2 regions of the Shewanella sp. BJSY2023SW005 genome follow, and region 1 is predicted to be linked to the other one. Evidence: riboswitches for the same ligand, from Rfam matches in the RefSeq annotation. Region 1 holds a riboswitch; the other holds the start of a gene.

Evidence for each region. A riboswitch is a leader RNA that binds a small molecule or an ion and turns the genes downstream of it on or off. The one in region 1 is predicted to bind cobalamin.
Region 2: it holds a riboswitch for cobalamin, as region 1 does, so the genes downstream of both, ACMHXI_RS20360 (ABC transporter ATP-binding protein) here and ACMHXI_RS14110 (TonB-dependent receptor) in region 1, are expected to answer to the same signal.

Annotation. Positions count from the first base shown of each region.
Region 1 is NZ_JBKORJ010000047.1:15,273-31,152, forward strand. It holds gene ACMHXI_RS14040 (serine hydrolase domain-containing protein) at 1-375, shown strand, start outside; gene ACMHXI_RS14045 (hypothetical protein) at 601-1,056, shown strand; gene ACMHXI_RS14050 (cupin domain-containing protein) at 1,186-1,584, opposite strand; gene ACMHXI_RS14055 (LysR family transcriptional regulator) at 1,687-2,583, shown strand; gene ACMHXI_RS14060 (LysR family transcriptional regulator) at 2,650-3,585, opposite strand; gene ACMHXI_RS14065 (DUF2254 domain-containing protein) at 3,758-5,047, shown strand; gene ACMHXI_RS14070 (hypothetical protein) at 5,108-5,683, shown strand; gene ACMHXI_RS14075 (YdcH family protein) at 5,767-6,003, opposite strand; gene azu (azurin) at 6,416-6,883, opposite strand; gene ACMHXI_RS14085 (DUF2059 domain-containing protein) at 7,092-7,613, shown strand; gene rbsK (ribokinase) at 7,681-8,586, opposite strand; gene rihA (pyrimidine-specific ribonucleoside hydrolase RihA) at 8,590-9,528, opposite strand; gene ACMHXI_RS14100 (hypothetical protein) at 9,676-10,932, shown strand; gene ACMHXI_RS14105 (DUF805 domain-containing protein) at 11,190-11,537, shown strand; cobalamin riboswitch at 11,678-11,871, shown strand; gene ACMHXI_RS14110 (TonB-dependent receptor) at 11,963-13,912, shown strand; gene ACMHXI_RS14115 (GDSL-type esterase/lipase family protein) at 14,010-14,630, shown strand; gene ACMHXI_RS14120 (HDOD domain-containing protein) at 14,775-15,497, shown strand; gene ACMHXI_RS14125 (LysR family transcriptional regulator) at 15,546-15,880, opposite strand, start outside.
Region 2 is NZ_JBKORJ010000064.1:1,851-17,730, forward strand. It holds gene ACMHXI_RS20325 (GFA family protein) at 369-797, opposite strand; gene cobO (cob(I)yrinic acid a,c-diamide adenosyltransferase) at 1,692-2,306, opposite strand; gene ACMHXI_RS20335 (cobyric acid synthase) at 2,296-3,966, opposite strand; gene cobU (bifunctional adenosylcobinamide kinase/adenosylcobinamide-phosphate guanylyltransferase) at 4,041-4,637, opposite strand; gene ACMHXI_RS20345 (adenosylcobinamide-GDP ribazoletransferase) at 4,634-5,410, opposite strand; gene cobT (nicotinate-nucleotide--dimethylbenzimidazole phosphoribosyltransferase) at 5,410-6,474, opposite strand; gene ACMHXI_RS20355 (FecCD family ABC transporter permease) at 6,492-7,562, opposite strand; gene ACMHXI_RS20360 (ABC transporter ATP-binding protein) at 7,559-8,467, opposite strand; cobalamin riboswitch at 8,566-8,703, opposite strand; gene ACMHXI_RS20365 (histidine phosphatase family protein) at 8,799-9,542, opposite strand; gene metH (methionine synthase) at 9,786-13,505, shown strand; gene ACMHXI_RS20375 (hypothetical protein) at 13,728-15,230, shown strand; gene ACMHXI_RS20380 (DUF2999 family protein) at 15,440-15,697, shown strand.

The sequences.
Region 1 (15,880 bases):
GAGGCCAATCCTTCCTGGGGCTGGGCGGCCGGCGCCGGGATCTCCAGTGCCAATGAGTTGGCAACCTGGGTAGAAGCTTTGGTTGCCGGAGAACTGCTGGATGCCGATTGGCAGCGAAGGCGTCTGGATAGTGTCAGGCCGATAGATCCCGATAATCCCAACACTGCCTATTATGGGCTGGGGATCGCCAAGTTTGGCAGCCTCTATGGTCATACTGGTGAGCTGCCCGGCTATAACTCCTTTATGGGGCATGATCCTGTCAACAAGGTGACTCTGGTGGTTTGGACCAACCTGGCACCGGCGGTGGATGGCAAAGATCCGGCTACCACCATAGCGGCGGCCCTAATTAACATGCTCTATATTCCATCCAGTTAGCGTTAAACCCGCGCCGGGGAAGGAGAGCCTCCCCGGCAAACCTCCTGATTGGCCTCTTCCAATTTGCGCCATAAAGCCATCGCCTGGCATGATTTTATGCCTTGCAGTTTTCTTGTGCTTCCCTGAGTTTCGGTGCTGCGCATTTTGGTAATGATTTGTTCTTAATGCAAAATATCTCTATCATTGCCGCTCGGCTGTTGGCTGGAAACGTTTAGAAGGGAATCCATGAAAGAACTTGTCAGGGAAAACAAACGGCCGGACTTCAGGCTGTTGCAAAGCTTTGTTGTTCGTACTTTGGTGGGCGCTATGTTCGCCTACTATCTGGTGTATCTCGCCAATGAGCCTTTTGAGCATCAGTTGGCCTATATCGCCGTGTGCGTCCTGTTGTCGCTGCTGATGGACTATTTAACAGCCAGAAGCAAAGGCGCATTGGAGGTCAAACTGGTTGAAGGTAAGTTAGTCTTGCTTGGGGTCACCATAGAGATAGCCCAGATAGAACAGGTACTTTACTGCCAGAGCAAGCGCTTTGAACACCAACTGAGGTTTCGTTTCAAGGATCGCACCTATCAGGACTTTGAGCTATCCGAGCCGTCACTGATAGCCGATTTGCAACTCTACTATTTTTTGCTGGATAACCAATTGCCGGTGAAAATGCTGGACAATGCCGAGCGCCTCAACTGAAGCGCCGGCACCTGCCTTGGCTGCACCCTATATCAAGCCTATTACCCGTGTGAAGGGTATTATTCAGGTGAGCGCCATTATCCGGATATCGCTTCAACCGGGTCGAAAACCGCTCCGGGCTGATCGGCATCAAGCCTGATATTCATCATCAGTGACTTTTTCCATCCAGATGGCCGCCGGTGCTGTCTCCGATGCTTCGGCTACGGCCACATGGCTCATGGCCCTGTCTTGGCTGGCCCCGTGCCAGTGTTTTTCGTTGGCTGCAATCCATACGGTATCACCGGCTTCAATCAGCTGTTTCGGCTCACCGGCTTTTTGGATCCAACCCCTTCCCTCCGTGACATACAAGAGTTGCCCGGCGCCGTGGGCATGCCAGGCGGTGCGGGCACCGGGCTCGAAGGTGACCAGTGAGGCACCGATACGCGATGGGCTGCCGGGTTCAAAGTGATTATCGATTCTTACCCGACCGGAGAAGGTGGCTTCCGGGCCTTGAAGGGATTGGCTGGCGGCATTTTTGATGATTTTCATGATCTGTTCCTGTGTAGATGAGGACTTGCATTCGATCTTAGTCGCGCAGATTATGTAATTTAAATGATATGTCAGTATTGGCTTTATATTTGAGATTCATATATGAGACGGGAAGAGCTGGGGGACTTATGGGTTTTTCAGGCGGTTGTTGAAGAGGGCAGCTTTACTCGCGCCGCGGCCAGGTTGGGGACATCACAATCCTCTGTCAGCCATACCATAAGGCGCCTGGAGCAGCGCCTCAATGTACAACTGTTGAATCGAACCACCCGCAGCGTGGCTGCCACTGAGGCTGGGCAGCAGTTGCTGCAGACCCTAAGGCCTGCCTTTGGTCAGATAGCCGAGCAGTTGGAGCGACTCAACAGTTTCAGGCAAGAGATCAGCGGCCACATTCGGCTTACCGCCACCAAGTTTGCCGCCGAGTCGATATTGCTGCCGGTGGTTAATCGCTTACTGGCGCAGCATCCACAGCTACAAATCGAGGTTTCTGTGGATCAACAACTACTTGATTTGGCCGCTCAAGGTTTTGATGCCGGGGTACGATTGGGCGAGCAGGTGGCCAAAGACATGGTTGCCGTGCGTATCAGCCCGGATCTGCGTATGCTGGTGGCGGGTTCGCCGGATTACTTTTGCCGCCATGCAAAGCCGGATATCCCCCAGGACTTGACCGGGCATAACTGCATTAATCTGCGTCTTCCTACTTCGGGCGGCTTGTATGTGTGGGAGTTTGCCAAAGAGGGCCGCGAGCTGAATGTGCGGGTAAGCGGCCAGCTTATCTGCAATGAACCGGATTTGGTGACCAAGGCGGCAATAGCCGGTGCCGGGCTCTGTTTTCAACCTGAGGATGCGTTGGCACCGGCGATAACGGCCGGTGAACTGCTCCCGGTGTTGGAAGATTGGTGCCCGCGGTTTGCCGGTTATCACCTCTATTTTCCGAGTGGGCGTCAGCACTCGGCCGCCTTTAGATTACTGATTGATGCGCTCAAGTATTCAGGCGCTTAATTGAACCGTTACTGTATTGACCTGCAAACCAGAGCGTTGTTTTATAAGGTGAATTCTGGCGACGCCTCATTGCTGATTGGCCGGGATTACTGTGTCGGCAATCATCTGCCTCAGCCATTTGTGGGCCGGGTCTTGATTGAAGTGCTTGTGCCACAACAACACGTACGCACCGGGCACCAGATCTATCGGCACTTCCAGCGTCGCCAACTCAACATGTTGCAGCGCCTGGGCCGCATATTTGGCAGGCGCGCAGAGGATTAACTCGCTGTGGCGACACAGCTCCAGCGCAGTGGGAAAGTCGGTGATATTGGCGCGGATCCGCCGGGTCTTGTGCTTCAGCGCCAACACATCGTCCAACAACCAATGTTCGATTCCGCCAAAGGCTACCTGCAGATGCTCGAAGCTGAGAAAACGCTCCAGGTTCCAGTCGCCCTCGAGCGCAGGATGATCCGGCGGCAGCAGGCAGATGGGTTTGTCGCGAGTCAGCTCCAGATACTCGAGTTCATCCGGCAGGCTGTTGATATGCATCAGCGAGCGCGGATCCCACTCGCGGCAGCCTATGGCAAAGTCCAGCTCGCAGCGCAGCAGCTGCTCCATGGTGCCCGGGTACCAGGTCTTGCAATTGATATCCAGCCCGGGAGCCTGGCGCAGCAAGGAAGGCATAAAATGCGGCAGAGTGAGGGAGTAGGCGGTTTCCACCAAGTGCATACGAAACTGACGTTCACTGGCGGCAGGGTCAAACTCGTCCGGTAGCGTCAGCCGCTCGGCCAACCTGAGCCATTGCTGCAGCTCTGGCCCCAGAGCCAGCGCTCTGGGAGTGGGCTTGAGGCCGAAGGCGCTGCGTTCAAACAGCGGGTCATTGAACAACTCCCGCAGGCGGTTAAGCTGCTTGCTGACGGCCGATTGACTCAGGTGCAACCGCCTGGCCGCGCCGGTAACGCTTTGTTCTTCCAGCAGGACTTCCAATACCGGAAGCAGGTTGAGATCGACTTTCATTATTATCCTGGCCGCAGGGTAGAAGCTTAAGGGAAGGTGCTAATAGTTCCTGGTGACGCTCTGGCTTGCACTATAGGACTTGTTGGCACCTTCCCAAGTCTAACAGCTTGATCTGCCTGTCCAAAGAACAAAAGGCTGCTATTCTGGCCAGGGAGAGAGTCATCAAAGGAGTGGGATTATGCTGAGTAAATGGGGCTGGCGGCTGTTGCAATTGAGCCGAAAACTCTGGATGCGCACTGTGCTGTTTGCGATTCTTGCCGTGGTTACCGCATTGCTGGCGATAGTGGTGCAGGGGGTTATTCCCCCTTCGCTGTCGGGCATGATAGGTGCAGATGCGGTGGACAAGCTGCTCAATATCCTCGCCTCCAGCATGTTGGCCGTGACCACCTTTTCCCTGAGTGTGATGATTTCCGCCTATGGCGCAGCCACCAGCAATATTTCCCCCAGAGCCACCAAGCTGTTGATGGAAGACTCCACTGCCCAGCAGGCGCTGGCTACCTTTGTCGGCTCCTTTGTTTTCAGCATAGTGGGCATTATCGCCCTCAGTACCGGTGTTTATGGCGAAGAGGGGCGGGTGGTACTGTTTCTGGTGACTGTGGCCGTGGTGGTATTGATAGTGGCCACCATTCTGGTGTGGATCAATCATTTGTCCAAGCTAGGCCGGGTAGGGGAAACCACAGACAGGATTGAAAAGGCGGCCGGAGCGGCTATCCAGCGGCGCTGTGAGCATCCTTGGCTGGACGGGCGGCGCCTGGCATCAGAGGAGGATATTCCCAAAGGGGCTTTAGCTCTCTATCCGGCCGACACAGGCTATGTGCAGCATGTGGATCTCGGCAGCATCAATCAATGGGCCGAAGATTACGGCGCCGAAGCCTATATCACGTCATTGCCAGGTGCCTTTGTCCATCAGGGACGGCCCCTGCTGTGGCTGAGTTTTCAGGCTGAGGATGGCGGTGTCGATGATGCTCAATTGCAGCCACTGCACAAGGCTTTTACCGTGGCCAATGAACGTTCTTTCGATCAAGACCCTCGCTTTGGGTTGTCGGTATTGGCCGAAGTGGCATCGAGGGCCTTGTCGGCGGCGGTGAATGATCCTGGCACAGCGATAGATGTGATTGGTCGCGGAGTCAGATTGATAGCCAAATGGCAGGTGACCGATGAGCAGAATCTGCCGGCGCCAGAGGCTATTCCCTATCCCAGAGTTTGGATGCTGCCGATACGTCTTGAAGAGCTGTTCGATGACTTCTTTATGCCGATAGCCCGGGATGGTGCGGCGCTGGTGGAGATTCACATTCGGCTGCAAAAAGCCTTTCAAGCCTTGTCCAACCGGGCGGAGTTTAGCGAGGTGTGTCGCAAACACTCCGAGCTGGCGCTGGCCAGAGCCGAACAGGTACTGACGTTTGAGCCAGATGTTACACTGCTTCGGAAGCTTGCCGCCGAGCTACAGCAAGAGTCAGGTAACGGATAGCTGGCGCAGAACTCAGCTTGCGGCTATGCTATTCGCGGACTTTTTTATCAGGGAAAGATAATGAAACCTTCAAATCTATTACTTGTTGCCTCATTGGCATTGGCAGCGCCGCTGCAGGCTGCCGAAGATCCTGCCGTAGCCGAAGCCATTGAGGCCGGGTTACAACATTACCGCAAGGGTGAATTGAGCCAGGCCAGTTCACAACTGGATTATGCCTCAACCCTTATCCGGCAGCAGCGGGCCGGAGAAGTCGTAGGGGTATTTCCCGAGCCATTGCCGGGTTGGCAAGCCGATGACCCTTCAAGCGATACAGGTGGCATGATGTTGGGCGGGGGCATAAATGCCAGCCGCCACTACTACAAAGAAGACAGTGCGCAACTGGAGATAGAGCTGGTGCTCGACTCCCCCTTATTGCAGTCTGTTATGGCCATGCTGACCAATCCATCTATGATAGCCATGAGCGGCGGCAAGCTGGTCAAGGTTCAGGGGCATAACGCCATGCTGAATACTGAATCCGGTGAGGCAGAGCTGACTGTGATAGTCAATGGCAATGCCATGTTCACTCTCTCGGGGGAAGGGGTTAAAGCCAGTGAATTGCAGGAGTTTGCCAACGCCCTGCATCTGGATAGGCTTTAAGATCCGGCTCGGAATCGAGCTAATCAGGATTTGATCATGGGCCCCTGCGGTTTAAGCTGCCGGGGCCTCTGTATTTGGGGGTATCAGCGCAGTAACTGCTGATAGAGCCAGGACTTGAGTTCGGCGCGGCGCAGTTTCAACTGGTTGAAACGTTCTTCTGCTGTGGGGACACAGTTTTCTTCCAATCCACGGATCTCATGGTCGAGGTCGTGATACTCGGCTGCCAGCTCGCGAAAGTGAGGATCGTTTTCCTTGAGTTGATGGATTTTCTGTTTGTGCTCCGGAAACTCCAGGATTAGCGCATGGTTTTCGCCCAACATAAGCTCTCTCCTTCAAATAGTGCCTGGCCGAAACAGGCTCAAGCCTTGATTCCTACTCTACCCAGCGGCGCTTTGTCTGTCATCCGCAGAAAGTCGACAAATAACCATAATCCTGTTTAGTGGCAAGTGAGCAATTAACGGCCAGCTCGCCATCCCTGGTTCGTGCTAATGAACTTGTCGCTTCGCAACATTTGCCCTAGTCGCAGGGCTGCCTGTGCGAACGCTCACCGCAGGTGATAGGCCATGGCTGGAAAGCAAGCCGATATTGATAGGTGATTTCATCCATAAGGCCAAGACAGGCAAGTTGTCACCGGGTTCCCTGACTCATTTGGCGAAAAGGCGGCTATTGGGTCTTGCGAAGGGGAAAGGAGATGTTTCTTTGGGCCCTCATTCGGGCCCAAAGCGTGCAGGCTTAGCCTTTGATGCTGAAGCTGCCTTGCATCACGGCCCAGTGGCCGGGGAAGGAGCAGAAGAAGTTGTAGCTTTCTTCCGGTGTCATGCCTTCGGTGCTGAAGCTGATGCTGACAGATTCGCCACCACCAACCAGAGGAGTGTGGGCAATCACCCGCTCGTCACCGTCTTTGACATAGGCGGCATCGGCGCCGGCTGCCATACCATCAGTAGCAATGCCCTGCATGTCGGCGCTCTTGCTCAGAACCCAGTTATGGCCCATGGCTGTCACTGGCAGGGTGCCGGAATGAGTCAATGTCAGTTCTACCGTCTTGCAACTGGCGGGAACGCTTAATTCCTTGGTATCAAATTGCATCGCATCGTTGGCTGTGATGGTCAGGCTGCATTCGTCGGCGCTGGCAGTGCTGCTGATAACGGCGCCGGCTCCCAACAGGGCAATACCCGCGAGTCTCTTGGTTAACTTATTCATTTTCAATTCCTTTTCTGGTTTTAGGGTCGATATTTCTCTCGACAGCACGAGAGCCCCGCAGGCTCCCGCCTGGGTCAATCATAACGGCATTTCCCTTAAATGAGAATTAATCTCAGAATTTTAACTGTCAGCTGAGGTTGGAGCAGCTGACAGTCGCTTGGGCTGTGATAGACTGACAGCCGAATCAATACTTGCCACGGAGGCACTCATGAAAGGTCCTGGTTTTTTGTCATCTCTTGTTCTGGGCGGCATATTGCTCAGCAGCCCTTTGGCGTTGGCCGATGACAGCGATCGCCGGGCTCAGGTGGAGCAGTTACTGCTGGAAATGCAGATGGACTCCATGATGGACACGGCTTATACCCAGATGGAAATGATGATTTTGGGCATGCAACAACAGTTCAATATCAAGGAGAGTGAAAAGCCTTTATTTGAAGAGTTTGCCCGCAAGAGTACGCAGATCTTCAAGCAGGAGCTGGGCTGGGACAAGCTGAAGCAGCCGTTGACCGATATTTATGTCAAGCATTACAGCGACAAGGAAATTGCCGATATGCTGGCGTTTTATGCCAGTGATACTGGGCGCTCCATGGTCGCCAAGATGCCGGCCGTGATGCAGGAATCCATGATGGTGACTCAATCACTGAGCCAGGGGCTGCTGCCTAAGATGGAGCTGCTGCAGCAGGAGTTTGCCACCAAGCTTCAGGCCCACAGAGAGGCCAATCCAGGCGAATAATTTGACTGGCAGCCAGCATAAAAAACGGGAGTCTATGACTCCCGTTTTTGTGGCGGTAACGGCGTGATTACAGCTCGCGGCGGTAGGGAATACCGCGCTGGGCGCCATGACGGGTCACGGCTATGGAGGCGGCCTTATTGGCAAAATCCACCGCTTGTTCCATGGCCAGTCCCTCACTTAAGGCCACCATCAGGGCACCGTTGAAGGTGTCTCCAGCGGCCACAGTATCAAGTACCTTGACCGGGTAGCTAGGCACCAGGCCCTCAAACTCTGGGTGACGCACATAGGCGCCGCGGCTGCCGAGGGTGATCACCACGGCGCCAACCCCTTTGGCTTGCAGAGCGGCTGCGGCTTTGGCTGCGCCGGCTTCATCTTCCACCTTGATACCGGTAAGGGCTTCTGCCTCAGTTTCGTTGGGAGTGATGATATCCACCAAGGCCAGCACATCGTCAGCCAGCGTGCTGGCGGGGGCCGGGTTGAGAATTGTCACTGTGTCTTGTTGCTTGGCCAGTTGCAGCGCGGCTTTGACCGATTCCAACGGCGTTTCCAGCTGTGCCAGCAGGTAACTGGCGCCTTCGAATAGCTCTTGATGACAGTGGACATCGGCTGGCTCCAGGCTGGCGTTGGCGCCGGCGGCCACCCCAATACAGTTTTCACCGCCATCGCCGATGAAAATCATTGCGCTGCCGGTTGCCATTTCCGGCACTTTCTTCAAGCCCTGAGGATGAATGCCATCGTCCAACCAACTCTTGATCATGGTATCGGCAATGGCGTCGTCCCCAAGATGGCAGATAAAGTCCACTCGGGTGCCAGGTTGCACCAGTCTGGCGACGGCAACTGCCTGATTGGCGCCTTTGCCACCGTGTTCCAAACGGTAGCTGCGGCTCATCAGTGTTTGCCCTGGCTCGGGCAAGTGACTGAATTCCATCACATGATCGGCATTGGCACTGCCGATTATCACTAGTCTACTCATGTATTAATCCTGATAGGCGTAGAGGCTTTCAACCAGCAGATCCACAAAGCCTTCACGATCCAGATGCATCAGCACCTTGGCGTTGGCGGGCTTGCCGGTTAAGTGATAGCGGTCGACAACCGTCATCCCTACAGTCAGCTCGCTCTGGGTTTCGATGGCAACATGGCAGTCCAAGCCGATGAACAACTCAGGCTTGAGCAGCCAGGCTATGGTGCAGGGGTCATGCAGCGGCGCGCCATCAAAGCCCCACTTGGGATCCTTGTGGTAGATAACAAAGAATTCCAGCAGATCGGCAACACACTTGGCAACCTTGTTGGGAATCGCGCGGAAACGGGCTACATCCTCTTCCATGATCTGCGCCTCATGGGTCACGTCCAGACCGGCCATGACGATGGGGATCCCTGACTTGAACACTATGTCGGCCGCTTCAGGATCAACAAAAATGTTGAATTCGGCGGCAGGGGTCCAGTTACCGACACCGGCGGCGCCACCCATCAGCACTATCTGCTCGATACGGGACTTGAGTTCGGGATAGGCGCTCAGGAAAATAGCGATATTGGTCAAGGGGCCCGTGGGCACCAGAGTCACCGGCTGGCTGCTTTGGCGGATTTTTTCTGCCATCAGTTCCCAGGCCATCATCGGCTGAGGTTCAAAGGCGGGATCCGGCAGTTCTGGGCCATCGAGCCCGGATTCACCGTGAACACTGTCGGCAATGATCAGCTCTCTTGCCAATGGCTTGGGGGCGCCGCTGGCCACAGGAATATCGGTTCTGCCCAGCAGAGTAAGCACTCGCATGGCGTTGTTGAGTGTTTTTTCCTGGGTTTGGTTACCGGCGCTGGTGGTCACGGCCAGCAGATCCAGCTCAGGGTTGGCCAGGGCCAGGATCAAGGCGATGGCATCATCATGGCCGGGATCGCAGTCGAGAATGATAGGGCGTTTCATGCTGTTACTCCTTTAGCAATTTGCCCGAGCATAGCATGACTCTTTGGCGCGCGCAGAACCGGATGGCAAACTGTGAAGTGTTCCTCAACTGATTGCTGAAATCTGCTACAATCCGCGGCCTTAAAGGATTGAATCAAAGGGGACCCGGTGGGAAAGATACGGGCAATCTGGGAAGATCTGATAATTATCGGCCTTTTTGCGCTTGCCGGCGGGCTGTTCTCGGCTCTAGGGCTCTATTTTGTCAAAGAGAGTGTCCAATCCTGGTATGAAGTGAATATCCTGCTCGAACGAGGCGTCGAGACCCAAGGTTATATTGCCCGGCGTGAGCAACACTACGTGTCCCCTGGGCGCTGGGGTCTTGGCCGTTATGAGTGGGATTGTCTGCTGTATTATCAGTTGCCGAACGGCAGTGAGTATCAGATCTGGGATCCCCCAGGCCTGCTTTGCGATTCGAGAAGCGTCGGTGAAGCCGTGATCCTTTGGCATTTGCCTGAGGAGCCCGGCATAGTGCGCACCGATATCCAGTACTATCGAGAACAGCAAAATACCTGGCTCGAGCTGTGGGGGATTCTAATCGCGCTATTGCCGCTGGCCATTGGCGGAAAGTTTGTGGGTAAAACGGTCCAGTGTTTGCGCTTTCTTCGGGCTCGGGAGCGGTTGTCGCCAATAGTTGAGCAGTTACTGGAGGCCGATAACCCCGCCGAGTTACTGGCATTGCTTGAAGCCAACCGGGCCAGCCCGGCCAGTAGCTATTTGGGACGGCAGGCCCTTGGCTATATCGCCGCCAGACCTGAATGGCAGGTGCGTTTTCTTGCCTGGTTTGTGCCTGTGTGCCTCAAGTGGGAGCCGCCAAGTAAAGGCGAGGGCGTCTCTGGCCTCGAACTTTCACTGCAATTGGCGCTCGGCCGCCGCTACCCTGAGTTTACCCTGGCACTGCTCGATGGCATTCGCAGCCTGTTTGCTGAGCATGAACTGGCGAAGATGGTCTTCTCCCAGCACCTGGCCAAGCTGCAACGCAAACCTTGGAGCACGGAAATTCAGGGGCAATTCCATGCCTTGTTATTGGGGCGGCAAATGCCTTTGGGTGACAACGGATTTATCCACACCGAATTGAGTCGCTTGGTATGTCTTGGCTGGCTTTTGAATAACCTGGAATCGCTGCCCGATGTTTGGCGCGGCGCTACTGCAACCTTGCTCAAAGCGCTCGCAGCGCAGCCGCCACTGAATCCTTTGAGCCGTAAACAGCGTAAAAAACAAGCGCTGCATTGGCGCTATATTCTTGGCAGCCTGGCATCCAAGTTTAACTCAGGGGCAATCGGTCGAAAGCGTCAGACACAGCTGGCACAGATTGAAACCGATATCCAGGTGCTGGCCGCCAGCCGTGGTTTTACGCTGAGCAGATAAGATGAAAAAGCGCCGGCTGGCTATCTATGGATATGGCGATATTTGTAAACCAATGACGACTGACTGGGTGAGATATCTCTGATTTTGTGGCGGATGGAAGGTAAATCTCTTTTCTGTCACTTTGCAGTTCATTCAGGTATGTTAAAATTGTTTGCTGTTTCAGGGAGTAAGAAACTCTGATGAAACTTTGGTCGCCTTAAGCCATTCAATAATTGGTGCGGCGTTATCGGATCTTGGATCTGTTATTGGGAGAAAACATGGAACATTTCATCGGAGCCATCAAAAAATACGCCGACTTTACCGGTCGGGCCCGTCGGACAGAATACTGGATGTTCACTCTGTTCTATATCATTTTCAGCCTGGTTGTCAGTGCTATTGACTATGCGCTGGGTACCACAGTGCTGGGGCTGATTTATTCTTTGGGCCTGTTGTTGCCCTCTATTGCGGTTGCCGCGCGTCGTCTGCACGACACTGACCGCAGTGGTTGGTGGCAGTTGTTGGCATTTATCCCTATCATAGGTTGGATAGTGTTGCTGGTCTTCTACTGCCAGGACAGCGAAGTGGGTGACAACCGCTTTGGCAGTAACCCCAAAGAGCTGGGTTAAGATAATGGAAAGGGAGCCTCGGCTCCCTTTTTGTTTTCAGGGTAAATCTGCGGCGGTCAGTCGTCGTCAAAATTAGACATTCATCCATATAGACGTCTATAATGCCCGCTCTCGGTCAGGCCGGGAATGACAGCACAGTATTTCAGTCAACCTCTCGTGGTGCCCCGGAATGAAAGACCGGGGATAATCGGGAAGCCGGTGAGAATCCGGCACTGCCCCCGCAACGGTAAATGGTGAGAGACAGGCGCGCCCAAGTGGCGTCATAAAAGCCGGGTCTTGCGCGGTCAACCGCATAGCCAAAGTCCGGAGACCGGCCCTGGAGGTATTTCGATGATTTCGGTGGGCAGATCTCGAAATGCGGCAGCCAAGGGGCTCTCCCTGCCGTGGCACTCTTGCCCCGTTTCCCTTTCAGGAGTCAAAGGAAAATGGGTTTCAAACTAAATCATCTCGCGCTGCTCTGCGGTGCATTTACCTCAGTTCCCGTCATGGCGAGTGCTACAACCCAGGCCGTGGATGAACAGCTGGTGGTCATTGGCCGTCAGGATGACACGCCGCTCAATATTGCCGCCAATGTGGTGGTCATAGATGCCGCCGATATTCAGCAAAGCGGTGCCAGTAATCTGAGCGAGTTGCTGCGTGGCCGCAGTGGCATTCAAATATCGGACAATAACTCAGGGCCTGTGCTGGCGATGCGCGGTTTCTCTTCCAGCCAAGCGGTGAATAACACCCTGATACTGATAGATGGTCGCCGACTCAACAATATCGATATTGCAGCCCCCAGCCTGAGTGCCATTGCGGTCAATCAGATTGAAAGGGTAGAGATCCTTTCCGGCAGCGCCGGGGTGCTCTATGGTGATCAGGCCGTCGGAGGAGTGATCAATATTATCACCAAGGCGCCCAGTGCCAGCGGTGGCAACCTGACCCTCTCAGGTGGCAGCTTCGATACCTACGAAGGCCGTGGCGATCTGTCCGGCGCCATCAATGAAAACTGGCGCTACTATTTGGCAGCTGCTTACAACGAGAGCGACAACTACCGTAGAAACAATGCCAACGAAACCGGTTCTGTGCTGGGGCGTCTGCAATATGATTCAGAGTTGACCAACTTCTTTGTCGAAGGCAGTTACTACGATAACAAGCGCCAGACTCCAGGTTCACTGACCCAAGCTCAGTTTGAAGCCGATCCACGCCAGGCGACATCGACGCCGGGTGATTACAACCATGAGATGACTTCCGCCTGGCGTGCTCATCTCCAGCGCCAGGTGCACGCCAACTGGGCCCTGGCTGCGGACCTCAACTACAGTGATACTTTGGTGTCCAGTGTCAGCTATGGCAACCCAGGTCGTAACGAGCGCTCGCTGTTGGAATTCAATCCCAAGGCACTGGGACGTTATCAGACCCGCAATGGTGAGCTGAGCATAGTCATAGGCGCCGATATTCAACGGGGTGAAACTGAGTTCGATCTCAGTTATATGCAGCGCAGTAACACCCAAACCATGACCAGCACCTATCTGCAGGCCAATGTGCCGCTGACTAACAGCCTGAGCTATGTGGTGGGCGGGCGCTATGCCAAGGTCAAGGATGAACTCAAGGACGGTCAGATTTACCCCAATGGCATAGATTTGGATGAAGACGCTCACGCGCTCGAGTTGGGGCTCAACTATCGGCCGCTGGAAGGCCACAGATTCTATCTTCGCGGTGATGAGAGTTTCCGTTTCGCCAAGGTCGATGAGCAAGCTTATACGCCGCCAACAGTCGTCGGCCTCAAGCCGCAGACCGGCCGTTCCATTGAAGCCGGCTGGGATTGGACCTTGAGCAACCAGAGTCTGCGTCTGAACCTGTACCGACTGTCGCTGGAAGATGAAATTGTCTTTGACCCCAGCGCCGATATGCCTATCGGCGGTGCTTTCCCCGGCGCCAACGTCAACGCCGATGCTTCCCGCCGTTATGGCGCCAGCCTCGACTGGGACTGGCAGCTCAATGAAATGCTGCAGTTGGGACTTGAGTACAACTATATCGATGCCGAATTTACTGAAGGTGCCAACAAAGGCAAATCTCTCTCCTGGGTGGCCGAGCATTCCGGGCGTGTCTACACCAGTGTGGACTTTGGTCAGCACTGGCAGCTGTTTGTCGAGGGTCAGTATCTGGGTGACAGATATATGGAGGGTGACAATGGCAACCAGCACGATAAACTGGATAGCTATTGGCTGGGGAATATCGCCCTTAACTACAGCCGTGATGCCTGGCTTGCCAGCCTGAGGGTCGACAACCTGTTTGACAAGCAATACGCCAGCTCAGGTTATTTCAGTACTTGGGGCGATGGTTATTACTCGGGTAGCGGCCGTGCGCTGAGATTCAGCGTCAGCTATCGCTTCTGATAGCATAGAAAGCCGGGGGTTCCCGGCTTTTTTCTGCCCGTATTTCTATCTGTTTTAGTTGGAAAGTACTCACCGACAAGGAGGCAAGAGTCGAAATATGAAAGCTGATTTTAGATATGGTTTGAGAGGCGTGGCCATAGCCCTGTTGTCGCTGCTTTTGCTGGCTTGCTCCGAGCCCAAGCTGGCATATATCGGCAGCAATGGCAAACTGCTGGCCTTCGGTGACAGCCTGACCCAAGGCGTTGGTGCCAAGGCCGGGCAGGATTATCCCAGCCGTCTGGCCGAGTTGTGCCGTTGTGAGGTGATCAACGCCGGGATTTCCGGTGAGCAATCTGCTGCCGGGCTTGAGCGTTTGCCGGCACTGCTGGATGAAACCAAGCCGGATCTGCTTATTTTGCTCGAAGGCGGTAACGATATTCTCCGCGGTCGTAGCCAGGTGCAATTGGCGCAAAACATTGAGGCCATGTTACTTGAGGCCAAAGCCCGGCAAATTCCGGTAGTGTTGCTGGCTGTGCCGCAAAAGAGCCTGCTGCTGTCCCCCCTGCCTTTGTATGCCGAACTGGCCGACAAGCACGGCGCCATCTTGCTGGAACAGACTCTGTCTGAGCTGCTGCGTTCAAACGAGCTCAAGTCCGATACTGTGCATCTCAATCAACAGGGGTATTCGCGTTTGGCACAAGTCATCTTTACCAGGCTGCAGGAGGCGGGCGCTTTTTGATGCTACTTTTTGATTCTATTTGGCAAAAACTGGGCTAATTATCGATTCAACTTGACCCTGGTGGGCGTTTTATGGGTAAATTCTCTGCCATAATAAATGGCAATAGTGCCTCCATAATAAATAACAACAGGTTTAAAGAATCACATGACAGATCTTGAGCAGCAGGTTTTTACTCAAGTGCGTGCCATTATTGCCAACGAAGAGCAGGTGATAGGGCGCCGCGGCATCCTGATCCCGCTTAAGAAGGCCATTATTGCTGATGGCGATATTCGCAATGTGATCGATATTGTCGCGACCGATCCCGCTCTGGCAGCTCATCTGCTGTGGCGCAGCAATAACGCGCTCTCTCCTTCCGTTCAGCCAAACCGCAGCCTCAAGGATGCATTGGTGCGTCTGGGACAGGTCAATATCTACCGTTATGCCTTTAGCTTTTATCTCAAAGAGCGGCTCGATGAATTGCCGCAGCCATACCGTAAACTGGTACTTGGCTATTGGCGCCTGACTGAGTCTGTGGCGACCGAGTCGGTGGACAGCTTGCATCAGATGCAAGGGGTACAGATAGACGCGGATGAAGTGCAGACTCTGGCACTGTTCAGCGTCTTTGGTCAGATTATTGCCCTGACGGCGTTTGCCTATCTCAACGCCGAAGCCGAGCAGTGCTTCCCGCTGGGCATTATCAAGACCCTGATAGAGACCCAGCAGCAGACGCTGACGGTGGAAGCTTTTGAATCTCTGGGGTTGGATGATGAGCTGCAAAGCGAGTTTATGGTCGCCCATAACCTGAGACAGACCCGGGATCCCAATTCACCCGGACTGGTACTGAGAAGGGTATTGTCCCAGCGCGGTCTGTTGCTGAATCCTCTCTAGATGCTTTGTGACTGCCGCCGACTTTCAGGCGCGGTGGCAGCCGCTCAGTCAGTGTCTGTCTTGACGCTGTAATCCCTCTTTGGCAATCAATTCCAGCAGCCTTTGCAGCTGCACTCTATTGCTGCTGTCGCGGCGGTAGGCACCGAACAGCGGCCGTTTCAGGCCTTCCTGCCCCAGTTTCACCGAGGTCAGGCTCAAGCCCTGGGCTTCGGTCAGTGACCAGTTGGGCAAGGCCGCAACCCCTTCTTTACAGGCGATGCGTTGCAGCAACACATTGGTGAGATCACAGCGTTTTTGTGGGCCGGGCACCACTCCGGCCGGCTCGAGGAAGTGACGGAAAATATCCAGCCTTTCCAGCGGTACTGGATAACTGATAATAGGTT
Region 2 (15,880 bases), on a different contig from region 1:
TATACAGTATTAAAACCTGTGTCGAGGACATTTATGGTGACTCATACGGAATCCAGCTGTTTATTCAAAGGCTGGTTGGCGAATTGGAGTCACCTACGGACTACTGTACTCACCTGCAACGACGACGCCGGCAAGAAACTGCGAATTGCCAGACATTGTCTCGCTGCCCAACCCATCAACCAAGTCGAACTTTGTTCGATTTCAATAATGCCTGAAATTGGTTCCTTGCACTAACTTCAATAGTCGAATGGCCCTCAAATGGCTATGGCTTGAAAGATAGCTTTCTCCCTGTGGAAACATCTGTGTTTCTGTAATCCAGGAAACTAGATTTCTCACTCAGTTAGTGTTGGGTGTATCTATTGTTTTCTTTATTTTTCGCATATCTTTAACCAATCTTGTTCAGTTGGCATCGTATCAAATTGTGGTATACCGTCATTCATGAAACCCACATCCCAACTTGCGTGAGAGCCGACATAGACATGAGCAGAAACTTTTGTATCAACAGGCTCGGAAAGCAAACCAGCAGGTACCCAATATGAATCACCGTTTGAGCTGATATTAGGTACCGGACTACCACATTGGCAACAAAACTCAGATTTAAAGCCTGAGCTAGTAGAAAATGACCGAATCTGATGTTCGCCAGTGCACCACTTAAAATTTGATGCCTTGACTATCAAAGCTGAATTTGATGAAGAACCCGACACTTTGCGACACAACGAACAATGACATTGATAGATAAGTGGTAATTCACCTGATAACTCAAACGAGATCTCTCCGCACAAACAGTTTCCTTTCAATTGAATTATTCCTTGTTAATTAGTACGCATACCCCCAAACAGAGGCGCAAGCTTCGCTGGTGTCCTGTAGCCTTGATTTTGTTATGTTTTTTTCGGTGGCTGAAACACCATCTAATTACAACAGTACATCTCGCTATGCATTTGTATTGATTGGTTAAACAGGTTTCAGTCCTAATATCCTTTGCAGCTAAACGCGCATTCACGGTTTCCAAATCTATTATCTACCAACAGTGTTTTATATCTTTTTGAATTTAAATCTATTTTCTGTGATATTACAGAAATAATGCGCAAATTTATCTTCAAATTGCCAGGCATTTTGTCAAAACTCTAATAGACAAGCAGCGTGGCTACCGTAGGGGGATTAAGTGTTCTGCCTCTTCCCTCAACCTAAATTTTATCTTTCTGTATCAGCATCTTGTCAGAGATTAACAACATTAGGCAAGCGATAAATTTGCTACCTTTTGGCCAGTTCTTCAATCTGTGCCTGAGTGAAATCACTCATCCAGTAGCACCAAAGATAACCGCCAATAAAAAAGAGCGATACAAGCCGCGGGGTCACTTCAGCCCCTAAAACCAATGCACCCATTTCAAACTGTTTGCGGCTGTGGCTAAGCCGTCAAGGAGGCTCAGCCCATGAGCATACAATGAGTATGTGATTAGGTGAGCCGATGCAGACAATAACGCCACTGTCGCAAACAAAAAGTAAAGCATTGCAGTCTGGTCGAGGGCTGACATACTTCAATCCCTAAACCAATGCACCTATTTCAAACGGTTTGCGGCTGTGGCTAAGCCGTCAAGGAGGCTCAGCCCATGAGCATACAATGAGTATGTGATTGGGGGAGCCGACGCAGACAATAACGCCACGGTCGCAAACAGGAAGAAATAGAAGAAATATCAGTAGTCGAAACCAGGCTGAGCTTTAACCCCCGCCTCAAACGCATGCTTCACGCTATTCACCTCACTGACAGTATCTGCTAATTCAATCAGTTGCCTGTGGCAGTTACGGCCGGTGATGATCACATGCTGCATGGGTGGGCGATTTTGCAACGCATCTATCACTCGCTGCAGATCCAGATAGTGGTAGCTGACCATATAGGTGAGTTCATCGAGCAGGAGTATGTCTATGCTGGCATCCTGAAGCCATTTTTCGGCGGCCGCCCAGGCCTTTTCGGCGGCGGCGATATCCTTGGCTTTGTCCTGGGTGTCCCAGGTAAAGCCTGTGCCCATGACTTCGAACTTGACCCCGGCGCCTTCCAGTAGCTTGCGCTCACCGCACTCCCAGGTGCCCTTGATAAACTGCACCACGGCGCCCTGCTTGCCATGACCGACCGCGCGGGCCAGAGTACCAAAGCCGGAGGTGGATTTACCCTTGCCGTTACCTGTCACGACCAGGAGTATGCCCTTCTCTTCGGTGGCGGCCGCGATTTTGGCATCCACCGCCGCTTTTACTTTCTGCTGCCGCTGTTTATGACGCTCTGCCTTGATATCGGTTTGATTATTATCGGTCACCCGGGCCTTCCTCTTTGAATATGTTGATTATTTTATTGAAATCCAGATGTTGCTCCAGCACATCGGCCAAACGATCCAGCTGTTGTTGTCGCTGCTGATTGATATCCACGGCATGGCGCTGTGGCGCCGTCATCCCGGCCCAGGCGAGCAGTAGTTCACAGGCTTCTTGGCTGTCAAACAGGCCATGCAAATAACTGCCGAGAATTTGATTATCCTCCGACAGCAGGCCTTCGCTGCGGAGTGCTGGGAATTGTGTAGGTGCTGTGGTTTTTGCAGGTTTAGTGATTTTTGCGGGCTCAGTGGCGCTGACACAGTTGGCGTCACTGCCTCGCTCATTAAGCAACAGTGGCTGGGTGCACCTGTCCGGGATCCGCGACACTCCGCAGTGGATCTCATAACCGAAGACTGATGCCGATGATTGCCCAAGCCTCAGGGTACCGCTGACATTGAGCAGCTGTTTTTCGACTTGCAGCTCGGTAGTGAGCGGCAGATATCCCAACCCTTGGCTGGTACCGGGCAAGTCTTCCAGTCCCAAGGGGTCGGCAATGCTCTGCCCCAGCATCTGAAAGCCGCCGCAGATACCGATAAGCTTGCCGCCATAGCGCAGATGGCGAGCTATGCCCTTATCCCAGCCCTGTTGGCGGATAAAAGCCAGGTCGGCGCGCACATTCTTGCTGCCGGGCAACAGCAGGAGATCCAGCCCTGGAAGTTCGCCCTGATGGATCGGCCCTATATAACAAAACTCGATATCCGGATGCAGCCGCAGCGGGTCAAAGTCGGTATGGTTGCTGATCCTGGGGTACACCAAGACGCCGACTCGCAGTCGCGTCCCAGTTCTTTCAGATTGAGTTGTTTCAGATTGAGTTGTTTCAGATTGAGCTCGTGCTGATTGAGCTGTTGTCGGCTGCTCGGTAGTCCCCCCCTGAGACTGAGCAGTGGGCTGCACCAGTGCATCTTCGGCGTCCAGATGCAGGGCATCGAGGTAAGGCAATACGCCCAATACCGACTTGCCGGTGTGAGCCTCGAGCCAATCCAGCCCGGACTGCAGCAATGAGATATCACCGCGGAAACGATTGATCACAAAGCCTTTTACCCGCGCCTGCTCACTCTCGGACAGCAGGGCCAAGGTACCGACCAGGTGGGCAAATACCCCGCCCTTGTCGATATCGGCGATGAGGATCACCGGGCAGTCCACCGCTTCGGCAAAGCCCATATTGGCAATATCGCCCTGGCGCAAGTTGATTTCTGCCGGGCTACCGGCGCCTTCTACCAGCAGCCAGTCAAACTCCTGCTGCAACCTGTGCCAGGATGCCAACACCGCCTGCATGGCAGCGGCTTTATAGTCACGACTCTCGGGGCCGAAAAAGGCGGCCGCTTCCAGGCTGGTCAGCGCCTTGCCCTGAATAATCACCTGCGCCTTGGTATCCGAGCTGGGTTTAAGCAATACCGGGTTGAAGTCGATTCTCGGCTCAAGACCGGCGGCCACCGCCTGCAGCGCCTGGGCCCGGCCAATTTCACCGCCATCCCGGGTGACGGCGCTGTTGAGTGCCATATTTTGCGGCTTGAATGGCGACACTCGCTGACCATGACGATGAAACACCCGGCAGAGTCCGGCTACCAAGGTGCTCTTACCGGCATCCGAAGTGGTGCCCTGCACCATAAGGCTGCGACCAAGCCGGGCCAGAGCCGAAAATTCAGCTTTAAGTTCTGCGCCATTATGGGGTACTGGGTTACTCATGCCTTGCCCCGCTGATCCGGGCTTGTACCCGAAGCGCTCAAGCCCAGGGAGCCACTGCTATCAGAGTTCACAGGCTTTAACGCCAGCGGTAAACCGGCGACCACCAGAGTGACTCTGTCAGCCTTGGCAGCCAGCGCCTGATTGAGCCAACCGGCCTCATCGACAAAACGCCGACTCAGCTCCCCAAGCGGCACTATGCCGGAGCCGACTTCGTTGCTCACCAGCAGCAGATCGCCGTCAAACTCGGCTACCGCCTGCAGCAAGGCCGCGCGTTCGCTAGCCATATCGGCACCAAAGCAGAGCTGATTACTGAGCCAAAGCGTCAGGCAGTCTACCAATACCGGCGCTCCAGAGCCTGAGCGCTGCACAAGCGCCTTGGCCAAATCGAGCGGCACCTCGGCCAACAGCCATTCGAGGCTGCCGCCTTGGCGCGCAGTTTGATGGTGGGCGATACGCCGGGCCATCTCCTCATCGGCGGACTCGGCCGTTGCCAGATACCAGGGGCGGACATTGGCCGGGCACAAGTCGGCCAGTTGCCGCTCGGCGTAACCACTCTTGCCGCTGCGGGCACCGCCCAGAATTAGATGGATCATGCAGGGCTGCCCCCCAATGCCAGCAACAGCATATAAACCGCCAGCTCACTCACCTGCTGCGCCGCTCCCAGGGTATCGCCGGTGTAACCGCCAATCTGGCGCCGGAACCAAAACACCAGGGCCCAACGCAGTAACAACATGGTCGGCAGTAGCCAGAACAGCAGCGTGGTGGACAGCACTGCCGTCAGCACAATTCCAGTCAGCAGCAAAATACCCAACTCATTGAGCCCCTGCTGCTGCGCCAGAGGTTTGCTCTTGCCCTCGTCGCGAACATAGGTTTCGCTGAAGATAATGCTGGCCGCCGTCACCCGGCTGACACAGTGCGCCAATACCAGGGCCAGCGCCGCCTGGTTGATGTCGTAAAGTGCCAACTCCAGCAGTAACTGGTACTTGAGCAGCAACACCAACACCAATGCCAAGGCGCCATAGCTGCCAAGGCGGCTATCTTTCATGATTTTCAGTTTGTCTTCTACCCGCCAACCGCCGCCGAAACCATCGGCGGTATCGGCCAGGCCATCTTCATGAAAACCGCCGGTAACCAGCACACTGCTAATCATCGCCAGCACTATGGCGATAGAGCTTGGCAATATCCCGGCGGCCAGCAACAACACCAAGGCGGAGATCAAGCCCACCACCACGCCCACTAGGCCAAAGTAGCGGCTGGCCTTGTTGAGGCTGTCGCTGTCCACCGTCAGGGCGCTGGGCACAGGAATACGGGTGAAAAAACCTATTGCGATCAAAAATAGCCGCAGCTGCCCGAGCCAGAATCCCATCAGAGCACCTCTTGGGTGGCAGGCTCTACCACCTTGTCGACCCCGGCTTCACCAAAGCTGGCCATCTGGTTGTAGAAGTTGGCCGCCGCCTGCACCAAAGGCAGCGCCAGCGCCGCGCCCGAGCCTTCGCCCAACCTGAGCCCAAGCCGCAGCAAAGGCTTGGCGGACATGGCCTCGAGCAGCAACTTGTGGCCGCGCTCTTCAGACTCATGGGCAAAAATAAGATAATCCCTCACCCCCGGCGCCAAACGCACAGCCGCCAGCGCCGCTGTCGACGCGATAAAACCGTCCACCAGCACGGGCACGCCAAATTCGGCCGCCGCCAACATGGCTCCTGTCATCTGCACTATTTCAAAGCCTCCGAGGCAGGCGAGGATACTGAGCGGCTCGGTCAGCTCGCAGTGGTGCAGCAGCAGTGCCTGCTCTATCAGCAGGCATTTGCGCTTAAGCGTCGCGGCATCTATGCCGGTGCCGCGGCCAACACATTCACTCACAGGCAGACCGGTCAGGGCAGCCATCACGGCGGCGGCAGAAGAGGTGTTGCCTATTCCCATCTCCCCCAGCGCCAGCAGGTTGCTGCCGGCATCGATATGGCGTTTTACCAAGGTGCGCGCCATGGCAAACCCTTGATGCACAGCGCCCAGAGTCATGGCGGCGCGTTTGTGGATAGGCCCGGTACCGGCGCCCAGACGCTGCTCTGTAACCTCGGGGATCCCCAAGCGGCTGAGAATGCCGCAGTCAATCACCTCCAGCTCGAAGCCGGTCTGGCGACAAAACACATTGATGGCAGCGCCGCCGGCAACAAAGTTGAGCACCATTTGGGTGGTCACCTCGCTGGGAGCAATCGACACCCCGGCCGCGGCAATACCATGGTCGGCGGCAAACACCAGCATCACGGGGCGGCGGATGACCAACTCATCAGTGGCGGAACCGAGCTGAATGCGCCCCAATTGCAGCGCCAAAGCCTCCAACTCACCCAAAGCGCCCAGGGGTTTGGTCTTGTTGTCTATGCGGGCCTGAATCGCGTCATCCAGCGCGTGATTGATTGCTGCAACCTGGTACATCCTTCCCTCTCTTATCGTTATTGGCCGCGTTTACGCAGCACTATCAGGAAAAACAGACTGCCGATGGCCGAGGTGATCACCCCCACCGGCAGCTCTTGGGTGGGCAGTATGCTGCGAGCCAGCACATCGACCCAAACCATAAACAGGCCGCCCGCCAGTGCCGTCAGCACCATGGGGTGCTGCCCCGGCAGCAACAACCTGACAATATGAGGCACCATCAGCCCCACAAAACCAATTCCGCCGCAGTGGGCCACCAAAGTGGCGGTAATAAGCGAGCATAACAGCAGCATGGAAACCCTGAGCCTTTGCACCCTGATTCCCAGAGTGTGGGCGGTTTCATCACCGGCAAGCATCGCCAGTACCTGGCGCTTGAAGGCCAGGATCACCAGCAAGGCCGCCAGCACCACCAGAGTGGGCAGTCCAAGCCCATCCCAACTGGCACGGGCAAAACTGCCCAGGCTCCAAAACAGCAAGGAGGTGGTGGCCTGCGGGGTGGAAAAATACAAGATCAAGCTGGTGAGGGCGCTGAACATAAAGGAGATGGCGACCCCGGAGAGCAACATTCTCTCTATCTGGTTGCCGATATTCCTGCCCGCGAGCAGCAGTACCATGAGCACGGCCAAACTGGCACCGATAAAGGCTCCCAGCGGCAGCGATATCCCGGAGATGGCCGAACTCAGGCCAAGGCCGGTCGCTAGGGCGACCGAGACCACCGCGCCGAAGCTGGCGCCCGAGCTGATACCGAACAGGTAAGGATCGGCCAGCGGGTTGCGGGTCACCGCCTGCAATACATAACCCGACAATGCCAGACCGCTGCCGGCGATAAAGGCCAGCAAGATACGCGGCAGGCGCAGATCCCAGACGATACGCTCGCTGATAGCGGACGGCTCACCCACGCCCAGCAGGTGTTTGCCAATCACTCTTGCCACATCGAAGAGACTGATATCTGCGGCGCCAAAACCGGCGGCGGCCAAGGGTGTCAACACAGTGCCGAGCAGCAACAGCAGCCAGCACCAGTAAAGTCTGGGCAAGGGCTTGAGAAACCAGCCGATAAGCGAGCGCCCCGGTGCGACCATGGAAGTAGTCATGCGCCACCTCCCACCGAGCCTGGGCGCCGGTCAGTTTCCTTGTGGGCAACACAGGTTTCGGCCGAGGCAGGCCCTGCCATTGGCTCGACTATCGCAGCGCCGTGAGCCTTGCCGTGACCAGGCTCTGGCGACTGATAGCCGTAAAAGTAGTGGATCAGCGGCCTTCCTAACTGCGGATGCGTCCCCACCTGGCAGCAGACACCGAAGACACCGGCAATTCTGTCTTCGGTCAATACGCTCTGGGGCGAGCCGTGGGCAATACGGCGGCCGTTATCCAGCAGCAAGAGTTCGTCACACAGGGCCGAGGCCAGATTGAGATCGTGAATCGAGGCGATCACCGTGACTCCCAGACTGCGCACCAGCTCGAGGATCTGGATCTGATAGCGGATATCCAGATGATTGGTGGGCTCGTCCAGGATCAAAAGCTTGGGGCGCTGCACTATGGCGCGGGCAATCAAGGCCCTTTGCTTCTCTCCGCCGGAAAGCTGCGCGAAAGGCTCAGCGGCCTTGTGCTGCAACCCGACCTGCGCCAATGCCGCCTGCACCTGGGCCTTGTCGGCCGCCGATGGCATATCAAACAACCCCTTGTGGGGAGTCAGTCCCATGGCCACTAATTGAGTCAGATCCAGTGCCAGTTGGGCCGGGGTATCCTGCAGCACCACGGCCACCTCTTTGGCGAAAGCTTTGGCTGACAAACTATTGATATCCTGCCCAAACAGCTGGATCTGACCGCTGTCCGGGCGGATATAACGATAGAGGCAGCGCAGCAGGCTCGACTTACCGGCACCATTGGGGCCTATGAGCCCGAGCATCTTGCCACTTGGCAGCTCAAAACCCACATCGGCCAATACGCTGTGACCACCGGGAAGCCAGCTAAGCTGTTGCACCTTGAGTGCCAGGCTCATAACCGCCCCCCGACATTGAGCCTGTGACCGGCAGAAGGCTCAGGCTGCAGTGGAAGAATCATCTATTCGCTCCCCCGGTTTACCCGCCCGGGTTTCTGGTTTGGTTTATCAGCCTGGGCAGGTCTCCTGACTCGTCGCCAACGGCGACTCACAGTTGCGGGCACAGTCCGGGCTTTCCCGGTTCCCTGGGTTGGTTCACCTGCAAAGGTGCCAACACCCTGGCTGCTGCCGCACTTGGCGGCCATTTGGGGTTATTATCCCGGTTTTATCGCTCGGCACAATTGCCTGGCGCAATAGCGCAGCACAATCACCACCGGATGCTTGCTCCGCACTATTGCGGCCAGTGGAGCTTGCTGAAACACTGCCATTCTTGGTCACTTTCACCGCTGGCATCACGGCTGGCATAGAGGGTTATTCTGACCCAGGCCGCATAAGGTAGCTCCAAGGCGTTGAACACTGCCGCAGGCGGCATTTGCCCCGGCAGCAAAATCTCGGACAACAGCAGCCGGATAACCCCGCTGTGAGTCAGGATCAGCGCTGCATCGGCGCTTGCTGAAGAAGCAGAATCTCCTGAAACAGAGCCTTCGGAAGAACTAACCTCTCTCGCAAGCCAGCGCTGCACCATAGTCTGCCAGCCATCCAACACCCGGCTACGAAAGGCTGGCAGCGATTCCCCGCCCGGCGGAGTATTGGCCACAGGGTCACGCCAGAAGGCTTCGGCCGCCTCGCTATGCTGCTGATAGACACTCGCCACCTTCATGCCGTCCCAGTCACCGAAGTCCAGCTCCCAGAGCCAGTCATGCTGCTGCAGCGGCGCCGGGAAATAGTCAGGCATATCGGCCTTGAGCTCGGTGGCAAAAGCCTGGCAACGCAGGGCCGGAGAACTCAGCAGCGTCAGGCGTTCGGGCTGGCTCGGCAACTGCTCCAGCGCACTACTGATAGCCCGCCAGCTGCGCCACATCTGCGCTTTGCCCTCATCGCTCAGGGCCACATCACTGCGGCCGCGGATAATCTCGCCGCCTTCACATTCGCCGTGCCGCAGCAGATAGATATTCAGTTGCCTATGTTCAGCCACACACTTCTCCCGTCAGAGTCCGGTGGTTACCGGGCCAATTTAACCTTGCCGCAGGCCGCCGGAATCCGTATATTATGGACGTCTATACGTATAAATGTCCAAAATAACTTTTTCCGCGCCCACACACGCCTTTGGCTATCATGCCAGATAGTGCCCCGGGCGTCAGGTCGGCAGAGATGATGTCGCGGATGCCAAGCGCCGCGAATGTAAAACAGCAATAAGACAGGTATGAAAGGTAACCCTATGGCGACTTCCCAGCACTCCCCAAGCCAGACAGAGCGCAAGCTCAAACAGACCCTCAAAGAGCGGATCCTGATTTTAGATGGCGCCATGGGCACCATGATCCAGGACTACAAGCTGGAAGAAGCCGATTACCGCGGCGAGCGCTTCAAAGATTGGCATTGCGATGTCAAAGGCAACAATGATCTGCTGATACTGACCCAGAGCGAGATCATCAAGACCATTCACAGGGAATACCTGCTGGCCGGTGCCGACATCATAGAAACCAACACCTTCAACGCCACCACCATTGCCATGGCCGACTATGAGATGCAGAGCCTGGCGGCGGAGATCAATTACCAAGGCGCCAGAATCGCCCGAGAAGTGGCCGATGAAGTGGCCGCCGCCAGCGGTATTCCCCGCTATGTGGCCGGGGTGCTAGGCCCCACCAACCGCACCTGTTCCATCAGCCCGGATGTGAATGACCCCGGCTTTCGCAACATACATTTCGACGATCTTGTGTTGGCCTACAGCGAATCCACCGAGGCGCTGATCGCCGGTGGCGCCGACATCATTCTGGTGGAAACCATCTTCGATACCCTCAATGCCAAGGCGGCGCTGTTTGCCATCGAAAATGTGTTCGAGAAACTGGACCAAAGGTTGCCGGTGATGATTTCCGGCACCATTACCGATGCCTCGGGCCGCACCCTGACAGGGCAAACCACAGAGGCCTTTTACCATTCTCTCAGACATATAAAGCCGCTGAGCATAGGCCTCAACTGCGCCCTGGGCCCGAAAGAACTGCGGCCATATGTCGAGGAGCTTTCCCGTATCAGCGAGTGCTTTGTCTCGGCGCACCCCAATGCCGGTCTGCCCAATGAATTCGGCGGCTATGACGAGACTCCGGCGGAGATGGCAAGCGTGATAGGCCCCTGGGCCGAAGAGGGGCTGCTCAATATTGTCGGCGGCTGCTGCGGCACCACGCCTGCGCATATCAAGGCGATTTCTGAAGCCGTTAGCCTTCATGCACCAAGGCCGCTGCCTGAGCTGCCGGTGGCATGTCGCCTCTCCGGACTGGAACCCCTGACCATAGATGCAAGCAGCCTGTTTGTGAATGTGGGCGAACGCACCAATGTCACCGGCTCGGCCAGGTTTCTCAAGTTAATCAAAGAAGGCCAGTACGAAACCGCGCTGGAGGTGGCCCGTGACCAGGTGGAAAACGGCGCCCAGATCATAGATATCAACATGGATGAGGGCATGCTCGACGGGGTCGAGATGATGCAGAAATTCCTCAACCTTATCGCCTCAGAGCCTGATATCAGCAAGGTGCCTGTGATGATCGACTCCTCCAAGTGGGAGGTGATTGAGGCCGGGCTCAAGTGCATTCAGGGCAAGGGAATAGTCAACTCCATCTCCCTCAAAGAGGGCGAGGCCAAGTTTATTGAACAGGCCAAACTGGTGAAGCGCTACGGCGCCGCCGCCATCATCATGGCCTTCGATGAACAAGGCCAGGCCGACACCCGGGAGCGCAAAACCGAAATCTGTACCCGCGCCTACCGGGTGCTGCTGGATAAGGTGGGCTTCCCGCCGGAAGATATTATCTTCGACCCCAATATCTTCGCCATCGCCACCGGCATAGAGGAGCACGATAACTATGCGGTGGACTTTGTCGGCGCCATTGAAGATATCAAGGCCAACCTGCCCCATGCGATGATTTCCGGCGGGGTGTCCAACGTTTCTTTCTCCTTCCGCGGCAACAACCCGGTGCGGGAAGCCATTCATGCCGTGTTCCTCTATCACGCCATCAAGGCGGGGATGGATATGGGCATAGTCAACGCCGGTCAGTTGGCCATCTATGACGATATCGACCCTGAGCTTAAGCAGAAGGTAGAGGCCGTGGTGCTCAACCTGCCCTGCCCGGTTGCCGACTCCAGTAACACAGAGCAGTTGCTCGAAGTCGCCGAGAAGTATCGCGGTGGCCCGGGCGGCGCAGGCAAGAAAGAAGATCTCGAATGGCGCAAGTTGCCGGTCAACAAACGCCTGGAACACGCGCTGGTGAAAGGGATCACCGAATACATAGACGCCGACACCGAAGAAGCGCGCCTGCAGGCCAAGCGGCCGCTGGATGTGATTGAAGGCCCGCTGATGGACGGCATGAACGTGGTGGGCGATCTCTTTGGCGCCGGTAAGATGTTTCTGCCGCAAGTGGTCAAGTCCGCCCGGGTGATGAAAAAAGCGGTCGCCTATCTCAACCCCTATATCGAAGCCGAAAAAGTTGAAGGCCAGAGCAACGGTAAGGTGCTGATGGTCACGGTCAAGGGCGATGTTCATGACATAGGCAAGAACATAGTCGGGGTGGTGCTGGCCTGTAACGGCTACGAAGTGATAGATCTCGGTGTCATGGTGCCGGTGGAGAAAATCATCGAAGTCGCCAAGGCCGAGAAGGTCGACATCATAGGCATGTCCGGGCTCATTACCCCGAGCCTGGATGAGATGGTGCACAACGTTAAAACCTTCGAGCGCGAAGGTCTGACCCTGCCGGCGATTATCGGTGGTGCCACCTGCTCCAAGATCCATACCGCAGTGAAGATAGCGCCTCATTATCCCCATGGCGCCATCTATATTGCCGATGCCTCGCGCGCCGTGCCCATGGTCAGCAAGCTCATCAACAATGAAACCCGCCAGGCCACCATAGACGAAACCTATCGCGAATATGAACTGATGCGCCAAAAGCGCCTGTCGCAGACCAAGCGCAAGCAGATAGTGCCCTTGCAGGTCGCACGGGATAACCGCTGCAGCCACGACTGGGCCAACTACCAAGCAGTGAAGCCCAACACCCCGGGGATCCAGGTGTTTGACGACTATCCGCTGGAGGACTTGCTCGATCGCATCGACTGGACGCCGTTTTTCCGCGCCTGGGAGTTGCACGGTCATTTCCCGCAAATACTGGATGACGAAGTCGTCGGTACTGAGGCCCGTAAAGTCTATGCCGACGGCAAGGCGATGCTGGAGCAAATCATCCAAGAGAAGTGGCTCACCGCCAAGGGCGTTATCGGCCTCTTTCCCGCCAACAGCGTCAACTTCGATGATATCGAGATCTACACAGATGACTCTCGCAGCCAAGTGTTGTTGACCACCCATCATCTACGGATGCAGCTGGAGCGGGTGGGCAACCACAACTTCTGTCTCTCTGACTTTGTTGCTCCCAAAGAGAGCGGCGTGGCCGACTATATGGGGGGATTTGCGGTCACCGCCGGCCATGGCATCGATGCCCATATTGCCCGTTTCGAGGCGGCCCACGATGACTACAGCGCCATCATGCTCAAGTGTCTGGCCGACCGCCTGGCCGAAGCCTTCGCCGAGCGGATGCACGAGCGGGTGCGTAAGGAATTCTGGGGTTATGCCAGCGAAGAAAACCTGGATAACGAGGCGCTTATTCGTGAAAAGTACAAGGGCATACGCCCGGCTCCCGGCTACCCTGCCTGCCCGGACCACACGGAAAAAGGCCTGCTTTGGCAGCTTCTTAAGCCAGACGAGTGTATCGACCTTAAGATCACCGAGAGCTTTGCCATGTACCCCACGGCGGCGGTCAGCGGCTGGTACTTTGCGCACCCGCAATCACGCTATTTTGGGGTAAGCAACATAGGCCGAGATCAGGTAGAAGACTACGCCCACCGCAAAGGGATGACAGTGGCCGAAGCCGAAAAATGGCTGGCCCCGGTGTTGGATTATGATCCTGAGTAAAAGAGGCTCTTAAGCGAACAACTGAGCTGTTCAGGGGCTCTCGCCTTTTCGGGTGAGGGTCCCTGAATTCAAGACCGTTCCACATTTTTGATAACAGCCATACTCATCAAACACTTACTGTATCTCATCTTCGCCCGTAAGCTGGTGCTTTTTGCAAGAACCTGAAACTGGGATTACTTTTAATGAGGTTGTCTCCATCACTTCATTGAAAAGGAATTCACTATGCGAACAGTGCATTTGGCCGCAGCCTTGCTTTGCCTATCTGGATGTACCAGTACACTCACCACAACGGTCATTAAAAGCAATGACGATCCCGGTGCAACATCGGCCAAGCAAGGTTTGGTTTACCATTTGCCGGCTTCATCGCAAACAGTAACGCTAACTCATAAATTGGTCTTTTGTCGTGTGGTCAATGATACCCTGGAGTTTGATTTCAACACTACCGCAACAGTCAAACAAACAGGGCATCCTGATCTAACCAAAGTATTCGTGATTAACCCTTCAGAGTTACATGCTTTTTCCAAAGCCTGGGGCATGAACGTGGTGATGCATCCCAATGGTTTGCTTAAATCCTTTTCCACCCATGCTGACGACAAATCCATAGAGTTGGGCATGGCGGCGATAAAAACCGTAGCCAACATTGCCGCCATTTCACAGGGAATTCCTATATCGATTGGTTCAGCTTCTCTCCCTCCAAGCGATAAAAAAAATCAGGGGCAAGGCGTTACGCCTCCCAAAGCAGCTTGTATTCCAAAACTTTTGCATCAACCCTTGGTATCCGTGGTTATCGATAACCTGAAAGCTACAGTGACAAATAAACAAGGAGAGCTGAAGAAAAAGCAGAAGCTCCTGGCCGCAAAAAAAGGGAATACCTCTGCAGAAGAAGCTGCGGTACTCAGCGCACAGAAAGCCGTATCCATGGCGACTCTTGAATTCGATACATTCCAGAAAGAAATCTCAGTGCAACGCGAATACACCATAGATACAGCATCAATCCCCCAAAATCAGCCTTATCTATTGCCTCTTGTTAGTGATGATTTTTTGCCTTGGGTAATATCCCAGGATACCGAGTTAAGAAATGACGTGGCGATAACTATGGCCAATAGATACCTATTTGGACTATCACTTGAAAAACTGACTGATGTCGGATTAGCGAAAGAGAGCACCTTAAAAGCAGAAGAGGATTATCCGGGGTTGTATTACACAACGTTCGGAACCCGTAAACTACTATTAGTGCGACAAGACACTGCTAAGAAACAAAACAACCTGACGATGGTATTCAGCGGTTTTATTAATGCGCCTGAATTCGGCCACGTAGGCATTTTGCCCTACCAAAACCATGTTGGAGAAAGTAACTCTTTTACGGCCGTATTCGACGCCAATGGTGCACTGACTTCAGTCGATTACGGAACTGAACGCCCTGCCTCAGAAAAAGTGGAGTCTGCCCTCTACGAGGTCACTGATTTTTATAGCGATTACGCCAATAATCGACAAACTATCCGCGATGCAGACAAGCTGGAAAGCCAGACATTGACAATCCACGCATTATTGATAGCCAATAGCACTTATCCGAACCTGACCGTTGATCAGTTAACCGCACGTGCCAGCATAGTCCAATCACTGCTCATCAAGCTTGGTGACACGGAGCAGAGTCGGGCGGCAATAACCTCTCTGTCGATGAACATAGACAATGACAATCTGATTCGATTAGCTGAGGCGTTATAAGCTGCCAAAGGTACTCGTCGGCTATCGAGTGGAACTGCTTAATATTTGCAATATAGGCAATTGGTTAGCCACCAATTGCCACTATGACTAGGGCTGATGTAATCGATATCCTGCTTCATTTTCTTTCACTAGTAAGGAAATACCTATTCGGGTCTGTTTCTTCTGTTAAAATCAGCGCAAATTGAATGTTTCAAACCAATGAGGAGCTTATGAATCCTATTATTGCCCTGCTGAAAGAGCACAATATCAGCGATGAACAAATAAACAGTCTGTTCCAGAGCCTGACCGAAAATCCCCTGATGGCCATGGGTACTCTGGGGCAGTTGGGATTACCGCCGGAAAAGCTGCAGGGGTTGATGATGCAAGTGATGCAGAACCCGGCACTGATCAAAGAAGCCGTGGAAGAACTGGGACTGGATTTCTCCAAGGTTGAAGCCGCCAAAGCCCAAATGAACAAGTCTGTTTAATCTTGTGCGCCCTCAAGGCCTGACTCATTTGGCTTTGAGGGCCGATGTCATGTTCTGTCATTCATCAGGTATTAGGCTGACAAATTGGCTGTGCCATCAGCTCAGTTCGCTGCAACGCTTAGGAAGGTGCGAATAGGTCCTCGTGGCACTCTGGCTTACACAGCAATTGGCGCTCAAGGCATC